Regions from separate parts of the Streptomyces sp. NPDC005808 genome, predicted to be linked through region 1. Evidence: riboswitches for the same ligand, from Rfam matches in the RefSeq annotation. Region 1 holds a riboswitch; each other region holds the start of a gene.
The links. A riboswitch is a leader RNA that binds a small molecule or an ion and turns the genes downstream of it on or off. The one in region 1 is predicted to bind S-adenosylmethionine.
Positions count from the first base shown of each region.

Region 2: linked by a shared signal. The riboswitch ahead of thrC (threonine synthase) and the one ahead of ACFYPC_RS18980 (aminotransferase class V-fold PLP-dependent enzyme) in region 1 are both predicted to bind S-adenosylmethionine.
Region 3: linked by a shared signal. The riboswitch ahead of ACFYPC_RS27925 (ABC transporter substrate-binding protein) and the one ahead of ACFYPC_RS18980 (aminotransferase class V-fold PLP-dependent enzyme) in region 1 are both predicted to bind S-adenosylmethionine.

Region 1 is NZ_JBIAIK010000007.1:434,028-439,067, reverse strand. It holds gene trpD (anthranilate phosphoribosyltransferase) at 61-1,125, shown strand; SAM riboswitch class IV at 1,242-1,358, shown strand; gene ACFYPC_RS18980 (aminotransferase class V-fold PLP-dependent enzyme) at 1,548-2,921, shown strand; gene ACFYPC_RS18975 (PQQ-binding-like beta-propeller repeat protein) at 2,991-5,040, shown strand, end outside.
Region 2 is NZ_JBIAIK010000017.1:17,682-22,721, forward strand. It holds gene groL (chaperonin GroEL) at 1-271, opposite strand, end outside; gene ACFYPC_RS30505 (cold-shock protein) at 723-929, opposite strand; gene ACFYPC_RS30510 (MoaD/ThiS family protein) at 1,399-1,674, opposite strand; gene thrC (threonine synthase) at 1,808-3,124, opposite strand; SAM riboswitch class I at 3,142-3,289, opposite strand; gene ACFYPC_RS30520 (glucosyl-3-phosphoglycerate synthase) at 3,469-4,443, shown strand; gene ACFYPC_RS30525 (trehalose-6-phosphate synthase) at 4,520-5,040, shown strand, end outside.
Region 3 is NZ_JBIAIK010000014.1:141,415-146,454, forward strand. It holds gene ACFYPC_RS27915 (lipocalin-like domain-containing protein) at 63-1,136, shown strand; gene ACFYPC_RS27920 (YoaK family protein) at 1,366-2,232, opposite strand; SAM riboswitch class IV at 2,574-2,683, shown strand; gene ACFYPC_RS27925 (ABC transporter substrate-binding protein) at 3,074-4,690, shown strand; gene ACFYPC_RS27930 (ABC transporter permease) at 4,753-5,040, shown strand, end outside.

The sequences.
Region 1 (5,040 bases):
CCCCCCCCGGGGGGGCCCCCCCCCCACCCGCGTACCTCTCTGAGAACCCCAGGAGCGACCATGAGCGCTGTGACCCCCGCTGGAGGCGACACCACGGCGGACCGCTCCTGGCCCAGGTTGCTGAACGGCCTGCTCGAAGGCCGTGACCTGAGTGCGGACGACACCGCCTGGGCGATGAACCTGATGATGCGCGGTGAGGCCACCGACGCGCAGATCGCCGGCTTCGCGGTGGCGCTGCGGGCCAAGGGAGAGACCGTCGAGGAGATCACCGGACTCGTACGGATGATGTACGAACACGCCAACGTGATCGAGGTGCCGGGGAAGACCGTCGACATCGTCGGTACGGGCGGTGACGGGGCCAAGACCGTCAACATCTCCACCATGTCGGCGATCGTCATCGCAGGGACCGGCGCGAAGGTCGTCAAGCACGGCAACCGGGCGGCATCCTCCGCCTCCGGGGCGTCCGACGTCCTGGAAAAGCTCGGGGTCAATCTGCAGCTGACGACGGAGCGGGTGGCCGAGGTGGCCGAGGAGGCCGGGATCACCTTCTGCTTTGCGGTGAAGTTCCACCCGGCGCTGCGTCATGTGGGCGCCGCACGTGGGCAGTTGGGCATTCGTACGGTCTTCAACGCCCTCGGTCCGCTGACGAACCCGGCACGGGTGAAGGCGCAGGCGGTCGGCGTCGCGGACCCCCGCATGGCGCCCATCGTGGCGGGCGTCTTCGCCGAGCGCGGCAACTCCTCACTGGTCTTCCGCGGCGACGACGGCCTCGACGAGCTGACCATCACCTCCACGTCCCGGGTGTGGGTCGTACGGGACGGAAAGGTCACCGAGGAGACCTTCGACCCGAGGGACGTCGGAATCGACCTGGTCCCGATCGAGGCGCTGCGGGGCGCGGACTCCACGTACAACGCCGACGTGGCGCGGCGGCTCCTCGACGGCGAGACGGGGCCGGTGCGGGACGCCGTACTGCTCAACTCGGCGGCGGCGCTGGTGGCCCTGTCGCCGGGTGACGGGCCGCTCGCGGAGCAGATCCGAGCGGGGATGGCGCAGGCGGCGGAGGCCGTCGATTCGGGGGCGGCCAAGCGGACGCTCGAGCGTTGGGTGGCCGCGACCAACGCGTAGCTCGCCTTGCGAGGCGGTTCGAAAGGGGCTGGGGCGAAGAGGTCCGGCCCCTTTCGGGTTCCGGGATCCGGACACGGGTTGCGCCGTCGCGATCAGTTCGGTTAGTTTTTTCGGCAGGTCATGAGTGACAGTCATCAGGCCCCGGCCGACTGTCCGGCAACCCTCCGTCCGTGGCGGGGTGCCCCGGGTGAAGACCAGGCCGTAGGCAGCGAGGTCTGCGGCAAGCGCGGACCCCTCGCCCTCTTCTGAGTGGTTAAGGCCCAGGGGTCCTGGTCATTCGAGGGAGCCTTCTGTGAGCAAGCGAATGCGATAGGGCGTAGAGCCCCTTTTCCGCCTATCACTTTCACCCGTTCCCGCGCTGAGCGCCACCTCCATGGACCGGCTCGCGCGGTGATGTTCCCCGCGTCTCACAGGAGTTCGCCATGTCTGCTTCCATCGTTGCCGCCGACCAGACGGTTTGTCGTGACATTTCCGGAGCTCTGCCTGTTCTGGGCCGAGATGTCACCGTCCCGCTCGTCACCGGTGGCGAGGTCACGTACGCCGCCCTCGACTACGCCGCCAGCGCCCCGGCCCTCCAGCGGGTGTGGGACGACGTGGCCGCGTACGCCCCGTACTACGGCAGCGTGCACCGTGGCGCCGGGTACCTGTCCCAGCTCTCCACCGACCTCTTCGAGAACTCCCGCGCCACCGTCGCCGAGTTCCTGGACTGCCGTGCGGACGACCAGGTCGTCTTCACCCGGTCGACCACCGACTCGCTCAACCTGCTCGCCGCCGCCCTGCCGGCCGACTGCCAGGTCTTCGTCTTCGAGACCGAGCACCACGCCGCGTTGCTGCCCTGGCGGGACGCGCGGGTGACGTACCTGAACGCCCCGCGTACGCCGGGGGAGGCCGTCGCGACCCTGGAGCGCGCGCTCAGCCACCGCGACCCCCACGGCCCGGCCCTCGTCTGCGTCACGGGCGCCTCGAACGTCACCGGTGAGCTGTGGCCGGTGCGTGAGCTGGCCGCCGCCTCGCACGCGCACGGCGCGCGCATCGTGCTCGACGCCGCGCAGCTCGCCCCGCACCACCCGGTGTCGGTGCGCGACCTCGACGTCGACTGGGTCGCCTTCTCCGGGCACAAGCTGTACGCCCCCTTCGGCTCCGGAGTCCTCGCGGGCCGCTCCGACTGGCTGCGCGAGGCCGAGCCGTACCTGGCGGGCGGCGGCGCCAGCCGCAAGGTGTCGCGGCGTACGGACGGCGGCGTGGACGTGGAGTGGCACGAGAGCGCCGCCCGGCACGAGGCCGGCTCACCGAACGTGATCGGCGTCTACTCGATCGCCTCCGCCTGCAAGGCGCTCAGCGAGGCGGGCTTCGACACCCTCGTCGCCCGTGAGCAGCACCTGATCGAGACGGTCCGCGCGGGTCTCGCCGAGGTGCCCGAGGTCAGGGTCCTCTCGCTCTTCGGCGACGACGCCCCGCGCGTCGGCGTCATCTCCTTCGTCGTGGAGGGCTGGAACAGCTCGCACTTCGCGGCCGCGCTGTCCGCCGAGTACGGCATCGGGGTGCGCGACGGCCTCTTCTGCGCCCACCCGCTGGTGCGTACCCTCCTCGGCAGCGACCCGGAGACCCAGGGCGAGTGCGGCGCTCCCGAGGCCGCGCCCGGCGAGAAGTCCCTCAACGCCATCCGCGTCAGCTTCGGCGCGGGCACCCCGGACGAGCACGTCGAGCGTTTCGTGCGCGCGGTCAAGGAGCTCGTGCGGGACGGTGCGAAGTGGAACTACCGCACGCAGGACGGGCGTTGCGTCCCGGCCGTGTGATCGCCTGACGGGAGCACGGCGTATACGCTCCCTTCGGCGGCGGTACGGCGAACAGGGGAGTCACGGGGAGTGCAGGCGCTGCGGGAGACGGATCCACGGCGGATCGGTCCGTACGAGGTGCTCGGTCGGCTCGGTGCGGGTGGTATGGGCGAGGTCTATCTCGCCGAGTCGCGGGCCGGGCTCCGGCTGGCCGTGAAAGTGGTGCGGGCCGAGCACGCGCAGGACCGCACCTTCCGCGCCCGGTTCCGCCAGGAGGTGCGGGCCGCGCAGACCGTCGGCGGCAGCGGCACCTACACCGCGCGGGTGGTCGACGCCGATCCCGAGGGCGAACGGCCTTGGATGGCAACGGAGTTCGTCGACGGGCCGAACCTGCGCGACGCGGTGCTCGACGGCGGGCCGCTGTCCGAGGACGCGGTGCTCACCTTCGCCGCCGCACTGGGCGAGGCCCTCGCCGCGATCCACGCCAGGGGCATGGTGCACCGCGACCTCAAGCCGTCCAACATCCTGCTGGCGCCGGACGGTCCGCGGGTCATCGACTTCGGGATCGTACGGGCGCTGGAGGCGACGGCGATGACCCGCACCGGCGCCATGGTCGGCTCGGTCGGATACGTCTCGCCCGAGCAGATACGCAACGGCTCCGAGGTGGGGCCGCCGAGCGACGTCTTCGCGCTGGGCGCCGTACTGGCGTATGCGTCGAGCGGCCGCGAACCCTTCGGGGAGGGCCAGGACTCGGTGATCCTGCTGCGCATCGTGACCCGGGACTTCGACCTCTCGGGGGTTCCGGCGCGCGTGCTTCCGCTCGTCGAGGCATGTCTGCGGGAGGAACCCGGTGACCGGCCCACCCCCGGGGAGGTGGTCGGGGCCGCCGGACATTCGGCGGCGTCCCTGCGGGCGGCTCTGCGGCCGGGGTGGCTCACCTCCGCACCGGCGACGGTCGCGGGCGACGAACGGTGGCTTCCGGAGCGCGAGTCGGGCGAGGGCGAGAGCCGCGTCGAGTACATCGCCCCGGAGACGGTCACGGGCGTTTCGGCATCCAACAGCTCACCGGCACCCGAACGGCCTTCGAGGCGCGGACTGTTGACGGCCGCGGCGGGCGGGGCGCTGGTCGCAGCCACCGGGGGAGCGGGGTGGTGGGTGTGGCAGCGGGGGAACGGAACGCAGGGAGCAGGAACCTCCACGCCCCCCGCGACCGCGTCCGCCGTGGGTGTGGAGAATCCCGCCGCGCTCGCCTGGCAGTACGACGCCGCCGGGCTCGGCGGCCTGCACGGACCCTGCGTCGCCGTGTCGCCGGACGGCGAAACCGTCTACTTCGGTGACGCGAACGGAAAGCTGCACGCTCTGTCCCGTGCGGGCCGGCGACGCTGGGCGGTCAGGCTCGGTGAGTCGGTGTCGACGCCCGTCGTCACCCCGGACGGAATCTTCTGCGTCGTGTGGGACCGGGAGAGGGTGCGGCGCCGGCTGTGCGCGGTGGACGAGGCGGGCAAGCCCAGCTGGAGCGAGGCCGTCGGCGAGAACGGCTACGCCCCGCCGGTTCTCGCGGGTGAGGGCGTGGTGGTGGCCACCGGAGACACCGACGAGGGCGGGCTCCGCTGCTACGCGGCCGACGGCAGCGTGCTGTGGAGTGCGGCCACGCCCGCCGGTCCGACCGAGGTCCCCCTGGTGGCGGACGGTGTGATCTATACGGGTACCTTCGGCGACCAGCTGGTGGCCCTGGACGCCGACGACGGGACCGAGCTCTGGTCGGTCACCGCGGGCATGGACATCGGCCGGCCCGCGCTCGTCGGCGACATCCTCGTCGTCGCGTCGGGCGGACTCGTGAACCGGCACGCGTTCGGCCTGGACGGCAAGCGGCTGTGGTCGGACGAGACCGACGGTGGACCGATGGTCGCCGGGAACCGGTCGCTCGCGATCACCACCGGGCAGGGCACCATCGAGGCGGTCAGGGCGGTCGACGGCAGCACGGCGTGGACGTACGAGATAGGCGGCGACTGGCTGCCGGACCCCCTGGTGAGCGGGGACCGGATCTATCTGCGAAGCGGGCTCGTCCTGTGCGCCCTGGGACTGGACGGCAAGCCGGTGTGGAGCGAGGCGCTCGGCGACTCGACCGGAGAGGACCAGC
Region 2 (5,040 bases), on a different contig from region 1:
CGGTGGTCGTACCGTCGCCGGCGACGTCGTCCGTCTTCTTGGCGACTTCCTTGACCAGCTCGGCGCCGATCTTCTCGTACGGGTCCTCGAGCTCGATCTCCTTGGCGATGGAAACACCATCGTTGGTGATCGTGGGGGCGCCCCACTTCTTCTCGAGGACGACGTTGCGGCCCTTGGGACCAAGGGTCACCTTGACGGCGTCGGCGAGCTGGTTCATCCCGCGCTCGAGACCGCGCCGCGCCTCCTCGTTGAACGCGATGATCTTGGCCATGTGAAGTGGTCCTCCCGGACTGGGGTGGATTGCTCCGGACCGCGCCCGCGCCCGCGACGGACGGCCTGCCTGCCATGCGGTTCCTTGCCCCACCTGGCCTGCGGGCCTCACTGACCCGGTCCTCGTTGTCACTCTCACCTGCAGAGTGCTAACGCCAATGATTAGCACTCGCCCCTACCGAGTGCAAGCGGCTCGGGAAGATCCCCAGGTGAAGCAGGGGGCGCGCACGGCGCGAACACAGCCCGAGGGACCGATCGGCAGCGGGCAGACCGAGGGCTTGAACCCTGGTGCGGGCAGCGGGCAGAGCGAGGGCCCGCAGCTGGTGCGGGCAGCGGGGCAGACCGAAGGCCCGAACCTGGTGCGGGCAGCGGGGCAGACCGAAGGGCCCGCACCCCTGGTGGAGGTGCGGGCCCTTCGTCACGTCGAACAGAACAATCAGTCGGCGCGTGCTTCAGCCGGTCGCCAGCCGGACCATGTCCGCCTGCGGCCCTTTCTGGCCCTGCGAGATCTCGAACTCGACCCGCTGGCCCTCTTCAAGGGTGCGGTAGCCGTCCATCTGAATCGCGCTGTAGTGGACGAATACATCCGCACCACCGTCGACCGCGATGAAGCCGTACCCCTTCTCCGCGTTGAACCACTTGACGGTGCCCTGAGCCATGCCTAACTCCCCTATTACTGGCCCTTGCACAGGACCGCACTTCGCGGGCCCGGGTCAGACCTCACTCCCCAATGATTGGGGGTGTGCGCCGGAACGCGTCGACCGCGGCTGAATGTATCTGTCCAACTGCCCTCTGCAACAGGTCAATCGGACGAGAATTCTGAGCGCGACCGATCGGGAATATGCGTAGAATTCGCAAAGATTCAGGGCAAGTCGGGCCCCGTAAATGCCGTAATCGGCTCAAAAAGGCGGGGCACTTTGGCCGCTTCTTGTCGGGCATCGGGCAAGGACTCATATGCGCCCGGCATAAAACCGACTCGAAAGCGAAGCAGCTTCCCCAACTGTACCGCGCTCAACCATACAGAATTGCCCCCTCCGCTTCTCTCACGGAGGGGGCAATTCAATGAACTCTCGGTGATCGCCATTACCCAAGGTAATGTTGATCACCGTGCGTGATGGCGGGTGACGGTCAGCCTCCGGCGACGGCCGGGATGATCGAGACGCCCGCACCGTCCGGCGTCGCCGTCTCCAGGCCCTGCTCGAAGCGGACGTCGTCATCATTGACGTACACGTTGACGAAGCGGCGCAGCTTGCCCTGGTCGTCCAGGACGCGTGCGGCGATGCCGGTGTGGTTCTGCTCCAGGTCGGCGATCACCTCGCCGAGGGTGCCGCCCTCGGCCGTCACCTCGGCCTTGCCGCTGGTGTAGGTGCGCAGGATGGTGGGGATGCGGACGTTGACGCTCATTCGGTGTGACCTCCGGTCGGATGCTCAGGTGCGGCGGGACAGCGCCCCAGGGGCGCGGGGCCGGGCCGGCGGAGCGCGGCCGGCCCCCGCCGGCCCGCGGCGCGGTTACGGCTTTCCGGCGGAGCGCCCCCGCTCATGATGCGAGGCCGGCCTCTCGGAAGGAGTCCAGGTTCGGGCGGATGGTCGCGGTGAGCCCGGTGTCCGAGGCCACCGCGTCCAGGGTCTTGAGGCCGTCGCCGGTGTTGAGGACGACGGTGGTGAGGGTCGGGTCGAGCAGACCGTTCTCGATCAGTTTCTTCGCCACACCCACCGTCACGCCACCCGCGGTCTCGGCGAAGATGCCCTCCGTCTGGGCGAGGAGCTTGATCGCCTCGACGACCTGCTCGTCGTTGACGTCCTCCACGGCGCCGCCGGTACGCCGCGCGATGTCGAGCACGTACGGCCCGTCGGCCGGGTTGCCGATGGCGAGCGACTTGGCGATGGTGTTCGGCTTCTGGGGCCGTACGACGTCATGGCCTGCCTTGTAGGCGACCGACACCGGTGAGCAGCCCTCGGCCTGGGCGCCGAAGATCTTGTACGGCTTGTCCGCCACGAGCCCGAGCTTGATCAGCTCCCGCAGGCCCTTGTCGATCTTCGTGAGCTGGGAGCCGGAGGCGATCGGGATGACCAGCTGGTCGGGGAGCTGCCAGCCGAGCTGCTCGCAGATCTCGTACGCGAGGGTCTTGGAGCCCTCCGCGTAGTACGGCCGCAGGTTGACGTTGACGAAGCCCCAGCCCTCGCCGGCCGGGTCGCCGATCAGCTCGGAGCAGAAGCGGTTCACGTCGTCGTAGTTGCCCTCGATGCCGACGAGCTCGCCGCCGTACACCGCGGCCATGACGATCTTGCCCTGCTCCAGGTCGTGCGGGATGAAGACGCAGGAGCGGAAGCCGGCGCGGGCCGCGGCGGCGCCCACGGCGCCCGCGAGGTTGCCGGTGGAGGAGCAGGAGAGGGTGGTGAAGTCGAAGGCACGGGCGGCCTCGATGGCCTGGGCGACGACGCGGTCCTTGAAGGAGTGCGTCGGGTTGCCGGAGTCGTCCTTGACGAAGAGCTTGCCGGGGGTGACGCCCAGCGCGCGGGCCAGGTTGTCGGCCTTGACGAGCTTGGTCCAGCCGGGGTTGATGTTCGGCTTCTCCGCGACGTCCGCCGGGACCGGCAGGAGCGGTGCGTAGCGCCAGATGTTCGCGGGGCCCGCTTCGATGCGCTTGCGGAGGTCCTCGGTCTCGTAGGCCGAGAAGTCGTACGCGATCTCCAGCGGCCCGAAACACTCCTCGCAGGCGAAGAACGGACCGAGCGGTACGCGGTGTCCGCACTCGCGGCAGGAAAGCGCGGCGGCGGGGCCCAGATCGACGGTCTTCGCGGAATCCGGGGAGGTCACGGTGTTCGTGGTGCTTGCAACTGTCTGCGCAGCCATGGAGGCGAGGCCCTTTCTCCTCATCTTCCTCACGACGCACTTCGCCGTGAGACGGATTTGGCACCTTCCCGAGCCGGGAGCCCCGCCACGTCGATGTGACAAGAACCAGCTGGAGGGTTGCCGGGGCTTCAACGGGCCGTATCCCTCTGCCCCTCTGGATGAGCGGTATTCAGTTGTGCGCCGGACGACCCCCGACATGCGATGGTCATCAGCGTTGTTCAAGACTGTAACCGAAGGCCTGGATGGTGGAGAGAGCCGTCCGAACCGCGAGATGCCAGCGACCCACCGAACGCTGCCGCGGAGACGGGCACAAGCATCCCAATGAACGCAAGGGAGAGCCGCACGTGCTTGAAGACGTCGAGCGCTGGCTGAGCACGCGCTCCTGGTCCGTGACCGACCGGCCGCTCAAGAAGCTCATAGCCGCGAAACGATCCACCAACTCCACGGTGAGCGTGGTCCTGCCCGCGCTCAACGAGGAGGCCACGGTAGGCGAGATCGTCTCCATCATCCGCCGCGATCTGATGACCCGCAAAGTGCCCCTCGTCGACGAGATCGTCGTCATCGACTCGGGCTCGACGGACCGCACCTCCGAGGTCGCCGCCGCCGCCGGCGCCCGGGTCGTTCACCGGGACGAAATACTTCCCCGCATCCCGACCGTGCCCGGCAAGGGCGAGGTCCTGTGGCGGTCACTCCTGGTGACGAGCGGTGACATCGTCTGTTTCATCGACGCGGACCTCAAGGAGTTCTCCTCGGACTTCGTGTCCGGGATCGTGGGACCGCTGCTCACCGATCCGGGTGTGGACCTGGTCAAGGCGATGTACGACCGCCCGCTGAACCTGCCGGGTGAGCCCACCTCCGGCAGGACCGCGGCCGGTCAGGGCGGCCGGGTCACCGAACTGATGGCCCGCCCCCTGCTGAACATGCACTGGCCGCAGCTGGCCGGCTTCGTCCAGCCGCTCGGCGGCGAGTACGCGGCCCGCCGTACCCTCCTCGAACAGCTCCCGTTCCCCGTCGGATACGGCGTGGAGCTCGGCATGCTCGTCGACGCGCTGCACCTGGTGGGGCTCGACGCGCTCGCCCAGGTCGATGTCGGTGTGCGCAAGCACCGGCACCAGGACGGCCAGGCGCTGGGCCGGATGTCCGCCGCGATCTACCGCACCGCACAGCTCCGGCTCGCCCGCGGCCATCTCATCCGGCCGGCCATCACCCAGTTCGAACGGGGCGAGTCCGGCTTCGAGGCGCGCACCTACTCCGTCGATACGGAGGAACGGCCTCCCATGGCGGAAATCTCGGAGTATCAGTCACGCAAAGCGGCGTAATCCGGCGGCTGTATACGTCTGCGCAGTACCCCGTCCGTACGTTTGAGCGTTTCCGGGCCGGGCTAGATTGACGCGTATGGCTTCCACCGCTTCGACTGCTGCTTCCACGGCATCACCGCAGGGCTCCCACGGGATCCTCGTCGCGTCCAACCGCGGCCCGGTCTCCTACGACGTGCGCGAGGACGGCGAGCTACAGGCCAGGCGCGGCGGCGGCGGCCTGGTCTCGGGCCTGTCGGCGATCGGCCCGGACGCGGGCGCCCTGTGGGTGTGCTCGGCGCTCGGCGACGGGGACCGCGAGGCGGTGCGGCGCGGGGTCGGCGAGGACGGCGTACGGATGCTGGACATCGACGCCGAGGTGCACGCGGACGCCTACAACGGCATCGCGAACTCCGTGCTGTGGTTCGTCCACCACATGCTGTACCAGACGCCGCTGGAGCCGGTCTTCGACGTGGAGTTCCGGCGCCAGTGGGCGTCGTACGAGGCCTACAACCGGGCGTTCGCGCAGGCGCTGGCCGACGAGGCGGCCGAGGGCGCCGTGGTGGTCGTACAGGACTACCACCTGACCCTCGTCCCCGGCATGCTGCGGGAACTCCGCCC
Region 3 (5,040 bases), on a different contig from region 1:
AACCCACCGCACGACTGCCACGAGAAAGGGAGGCGACGATGTCCCGCACACAGGATTGCCGCATGGCGGATCGGCCGGCCGACTATCAGCGTCTGGGGATCACCAGGGGCGAGATCGCGCCCTGGGAGGACGGCTTCCGCTCGCGCCCCGGCGGCCCCGGAACCTTCGAGTGGTGGTACTTCGACTGCGTCCTCGACGACGGATCCACCCTGGTGATCAACTTCATGGCCAAGGACTTCCGGGTCGGCAAGGGCGTCAACCAGCCGCCCGCGCCGGTGGTCACCATCGAACTGGACCGGCCGGACGGCACGCACATCGAACGGACCTCACCGGAGTATCCGGACGACCACGCCTTCGCCACCGACCGGTGCGACGTCCGCATCGGCGACAACCGCATCAGCGGTGACCTGCACACCTACCGCATCCACGCGGACGTCGAGGGCGTCGTCGCGGACGTAATCCTTACCGGACAGGTCCCCTCCTGGCGGCCGGAGACCGGCCACGTCACGTTCGGCGAGGAGAAGCCGAAGTACTTCGCCTGGCTGCCCTCCGTCCCCCAGGGGCGGGTCGAGGCCACCCTCACCATCGACGGCACGACCGAGACCCGGACGGGCACCGGATATCACGACCACAACTGGGGCGACGCCGAGATGGCGCGTCTCATGCACCACTGGTACTGGGCTCGCGCCGAAGCAGGCGACTACACCGTGATTGCCTCCTACATCACCGCCGCGAAGAAGTACGGCTCCGCCGAGGTCCCCCTCTTCATGCTCGCCAAGAACGGCGAGATCCTCGCCGACCGCGCCAGCCTGGTCCGCTTCACCAAGTCGGACGAACACTCCGACCCGGTCACCGGGAAGCCGGTGGCCAACACTCTGGTGTTCGACTACGACGCCACCTCCGAGGGCGGCGAAGGGTTCCGGGTCACCTTCCGCCGCGAGAACACCATCGTCCAGGGCCGCATGATCGAATCCCTCAAGGGGGCGAAGCGGATCCTGGCCAGACTCGCCGGATTCAACGGCGGCTATCTGCGCTTCACCGGCCAGGTGACCGTCGAGCACCTCGCACACGGCGAGGCCGTCGACAGTGTGAGCGCGCCGGCTCTGTGGGAACTCATGTACTTCGGCAAGCACTGACCCGGATCCGGCACGACGACGGGCGTCCGCGTGCGCTCCCGGCCTACCACTCGCCCCGCTGTCAGTACGTAGCGCGGGCCCCGGTACCCATCCCCACTGGCTTTTCGTGCGCTGGAGCTCAACATCTTCTGCCGGCCGGATCCCGGCCACAGTGCCGGTCAGCCCAAGCCGGTACGACCGTAACGCCGGCCGTACCGGCACCGAGGCGAGGATCCCGCTCGTCGGCGCTCTATCGCGCAGGTTTCTGCTTCAGCATCCCGGAGGCGATCGCGATGACGACTGCGATCACGGCCACCGGCACCACCGGTGCGTAGGTGTGCGCGTGGCTGAGCATCCAGTCTCCGACGAAGGCGCCGGCCACCATGCCCACCAGGACCCCGGTGAGGCGACGTGCCGCGGCGGGCTTGAGAGTCCAGGTGGTGATACCGGAAACCCAGCTGATGAAGGTGGCCGTGGCCGCCGTGGTGGAAATGCCAGGCACATGGAGCGACCGAATGGCGTTCATCTGCAGACCCATGGCGAAGGCGTTGAGGGCGACCAGGATGTTGGACACAAGGCTGGACGGGGACGTCGCCATCCACACGACGAGGAAACCGACCTGCGCCACCGTCGCGACGCAGAGCGCGATGGAGACACGACGCGGCCACGCTTCGAAGATCTCGGAGTCCTCCATCTCCTCGTCGCCGTTGAACGCGGTCAGGATCCTTGTTGCCAGCGCGGCCCCCACGGCGAACGCGGCAAGGGAAATCACCACGCGAACGGGATCCGGACCGTCGGGCGGCCGGGTACCGGCTACGCCCAGTCCGAGAAACACCAGGTTTCCGGTCTGGAACGCCGTGAAGACCTTCCCGAAAGAAAGAAAGCAGATCGCTTCGAAAACGCCTGACGAGAATGCCAGGGCGACCAGCAGCCGGTCTCGAATCGCCAGTAGCTCCGGAGTCGCGTGCGCGGCGGCCAGGTCCACACGCCGGTCATCCACAGGTTCGGCTCCTCGGCCGCCCTGGACCGGCAGGGTCGGGGCGACAGGTTGAGTGCCCTGAGAACGTTCGAGTCGAGACGGCCGGCCGTGAGCCTTTTGCAGGCTGCTCCATTGCATGCCTTTTCCTCCAAGCGCCCGGAGTCAGGAGCTCGCCCCGACTAGTTGCTAGGTACACATTTATCTCCGTTCAGGATGTGCCTACATCTCGCATAAAGCCACATATTTGGGCGAAACCTTACCCAGGCTTCAGGAAAAAACTACGAAGGCCGCCTGGGGGACAAAACAGGCAGGGCCGCGAGTTCTCGAGTCGGGGCACGGCAGGCCCCGGCCGGCGCCTGGTCAGGACAGTTCGGCCGGCCGTTGCCGAGCCTCGCGCAGTTCGATCCGCCGTGCCCTGCGTTGCCCAACTCGCCTGTCCCCATTGACGGATCATGGCGGCGCTCGTTAGCGTTCCCAGCGGTATCGAGTGTCAGCGTCAGGCCCTGGCTCGTTGACCGGCAACTCCTCACCGCGGTGGGGTGCTCCGGGTGAAAGCCCGGCAGAGTCACCGACTGCGCAAGCGCCTGACCGTTGGATCGGGCCTGAGATCGGGAGGACCAGCGTGCGGTACAGCAGTGAGCTGAGTGCCTCGATCGCGGCCGCTGCGGTGTTCTCCGGATTCTCCCGCCGACGCCACATCGACCTGCAGCTCTTCACCAGCTGCCTGTGTCACGGCTGATTGCGACCCTGCCTCCCGCTCTCTGGGTGACGCTCGCCGACGGCTTTGACGCCGCGGGCGACTCCGTGCGGGCTCTCACAGCGCTGTCGGAGTCCGCGGTGCCGTCACGCCTTCGTCGGCACCCTTCCCCCAGGCACCTTCCGAATATTTCCGCCACTCCGCCTTGGTCTGCACAGGGCCGCTTCGCCTTGGCATGCGCGGGCACGTGCGCGGTGACTTTGGAGTAGGAGAACCCGTTCCGTGATATCGCATCCGGATTCCCGACCTACCCGGTGGGCGGCACTCGCCGCACTGGTGACAAGCAGCCTCCTGCTGAGCGCCTGCGCGTCGAGCGGCAGCTCGACCAGCGACAGCGGCCCGGCCAGGTCCGGCGGCACACTGACCTTCGCGGTGGGTTCCGACGTAGGGTGCGTGGATCCGCAGCAGGTGGGCAGCAACGACACCATTTACTCGCTGCGCCAGATCGTGGACTCGCTGACCGACCAGGATCCCAAGACCGGCAAGATCGTGCCGTGGCTGGCGAAGAGCTGGGACATCAGTTCCGACACGACCACGTTCACCTTCCACCTGCGATCGGGTGTCACCTTCAGCGACGGGACACCGTTGACTGCCCAGGTGGTGAAGGACAACTTCGACGCGGTGCCGAAGCTCGGCGCCCTGGGGTCGCTGGCCCAGGGGTACTTGAGCGGCCTGGACAGCACCACGGTGATCGACCCGCTCACGGTGCGGGTCAGGTTCCAGCAGCCGAACGCGCAGTTCCTGCAGGCGACGTCGACGCACTCGCTGGGTATCGAGTCGTCGGCGAGTGCCAAGCAGAGCCCGCAGGAGAAGTGCAGCAAGGGTGTGGTCGGGTCCGGCCCGTTCGCGCTGGAGAGCTACGTACAGAACCAGTCCATCACCTTGACCAAGCGCAGCAAGTACGCCTGGGGCTCGTCGTTGTGGACCAAGCCGGGCGAGGCGTACCTGGACAAGCTGGTGTTCAAGGTGGTGCCCGAGGCGGGCGTGCGCACCGGCAGCCTGCAGTCCGGTCAGGTGGACGCGATCAGCAGTGTCGGCAAGGCAAACGAGGCGGCCCTCACGGGCGGCCAGGTGAACCTGCAAGGGCGGGCCAATCCCGGTGCGGTGTTCAACCTGGGGCTGAACAACTCCCGCCCGCTACTGAAGGACGTGAGGGTGCGTCAGGCGCTCCTGTTCGCCATCGACCGGCAGCAGATCGTCGACACCGTGTTCCCGACCGGCACCAGGGCGGCTACCAGCATCCTGGCGTACACGACACCGGATTACGCGGACCAGGGCTCGGATCTGGCCTTCGACGCGGCGAAGGCGAAGTCCCTGCTGGACTCGGCCGGTTGGAAGGTCGGCAGTGACGGCATCCGGTCGAAGAACGGCACCGAGCTCCGTCTGATCGTCCGGTGGTTCGCCAACGCGGCCACGAACCAGCCGACGCTGGAGCTGATCCAGCAACAGTTCAAGGCCGTGGGTGTCGACGTGGTGCTCAAGGAGACGCCCACCGCCCAGTTCGCGACGATGCTGCAGTCCGGCGACTTCGACGCGTCCTGGGGCAACCTGACCCGCGCCGACCCTGACATCCTGCGCAGCCAGTACTCCACCGAGTTGGCCAACTTCTACCACCTGCCGACGAGCCCGTTGGAGGAGGCGCTGACCCAGCAGGCGGCAACGACCGACGCGGCCGAGCGAAAGGAACTGGTCGGCCGCGCACAGCAGTTGATCGTGGGCAACGCCTACGTCATTCCCGTGGTGGAGCTGCAGACCCAACTGGGGGTGTCGAAGAAGGTGCACAACCTCGAGTTCGATGCCTCCAGCCGGATCCAGCTGCACGACACCTGGATCGGTTAGCAACCGGTGGAAGCGCGAGGGAGCGTCCGGTCCGGTCGCCGACGGCAGGAGGTGCGCAGGGAATGCGTCGCTATGTGATCAAGCGTCTCGCGCAGGCGCTCGGGGTGCTGTGGGCGGCGTACACGTTGTCCTTCTTCGTACTGAACTATCTGCCCGGTGATCCGGTTTCGGCGATGGCCGGTGCCGGAGCGGACTCGGGCCAGATCGATCCGGTGCAGCTCGCCGCGCTCCGGCACGAGTACGGCTTCGACAAACCGGTGCTGGTGCAGTACGCCGACTATCTCGGCAAAGCGGTGCGCGGTGACTTCGGGGACTCGGTATCCACCGGCCGGCCGGTCACCTCGACGCTG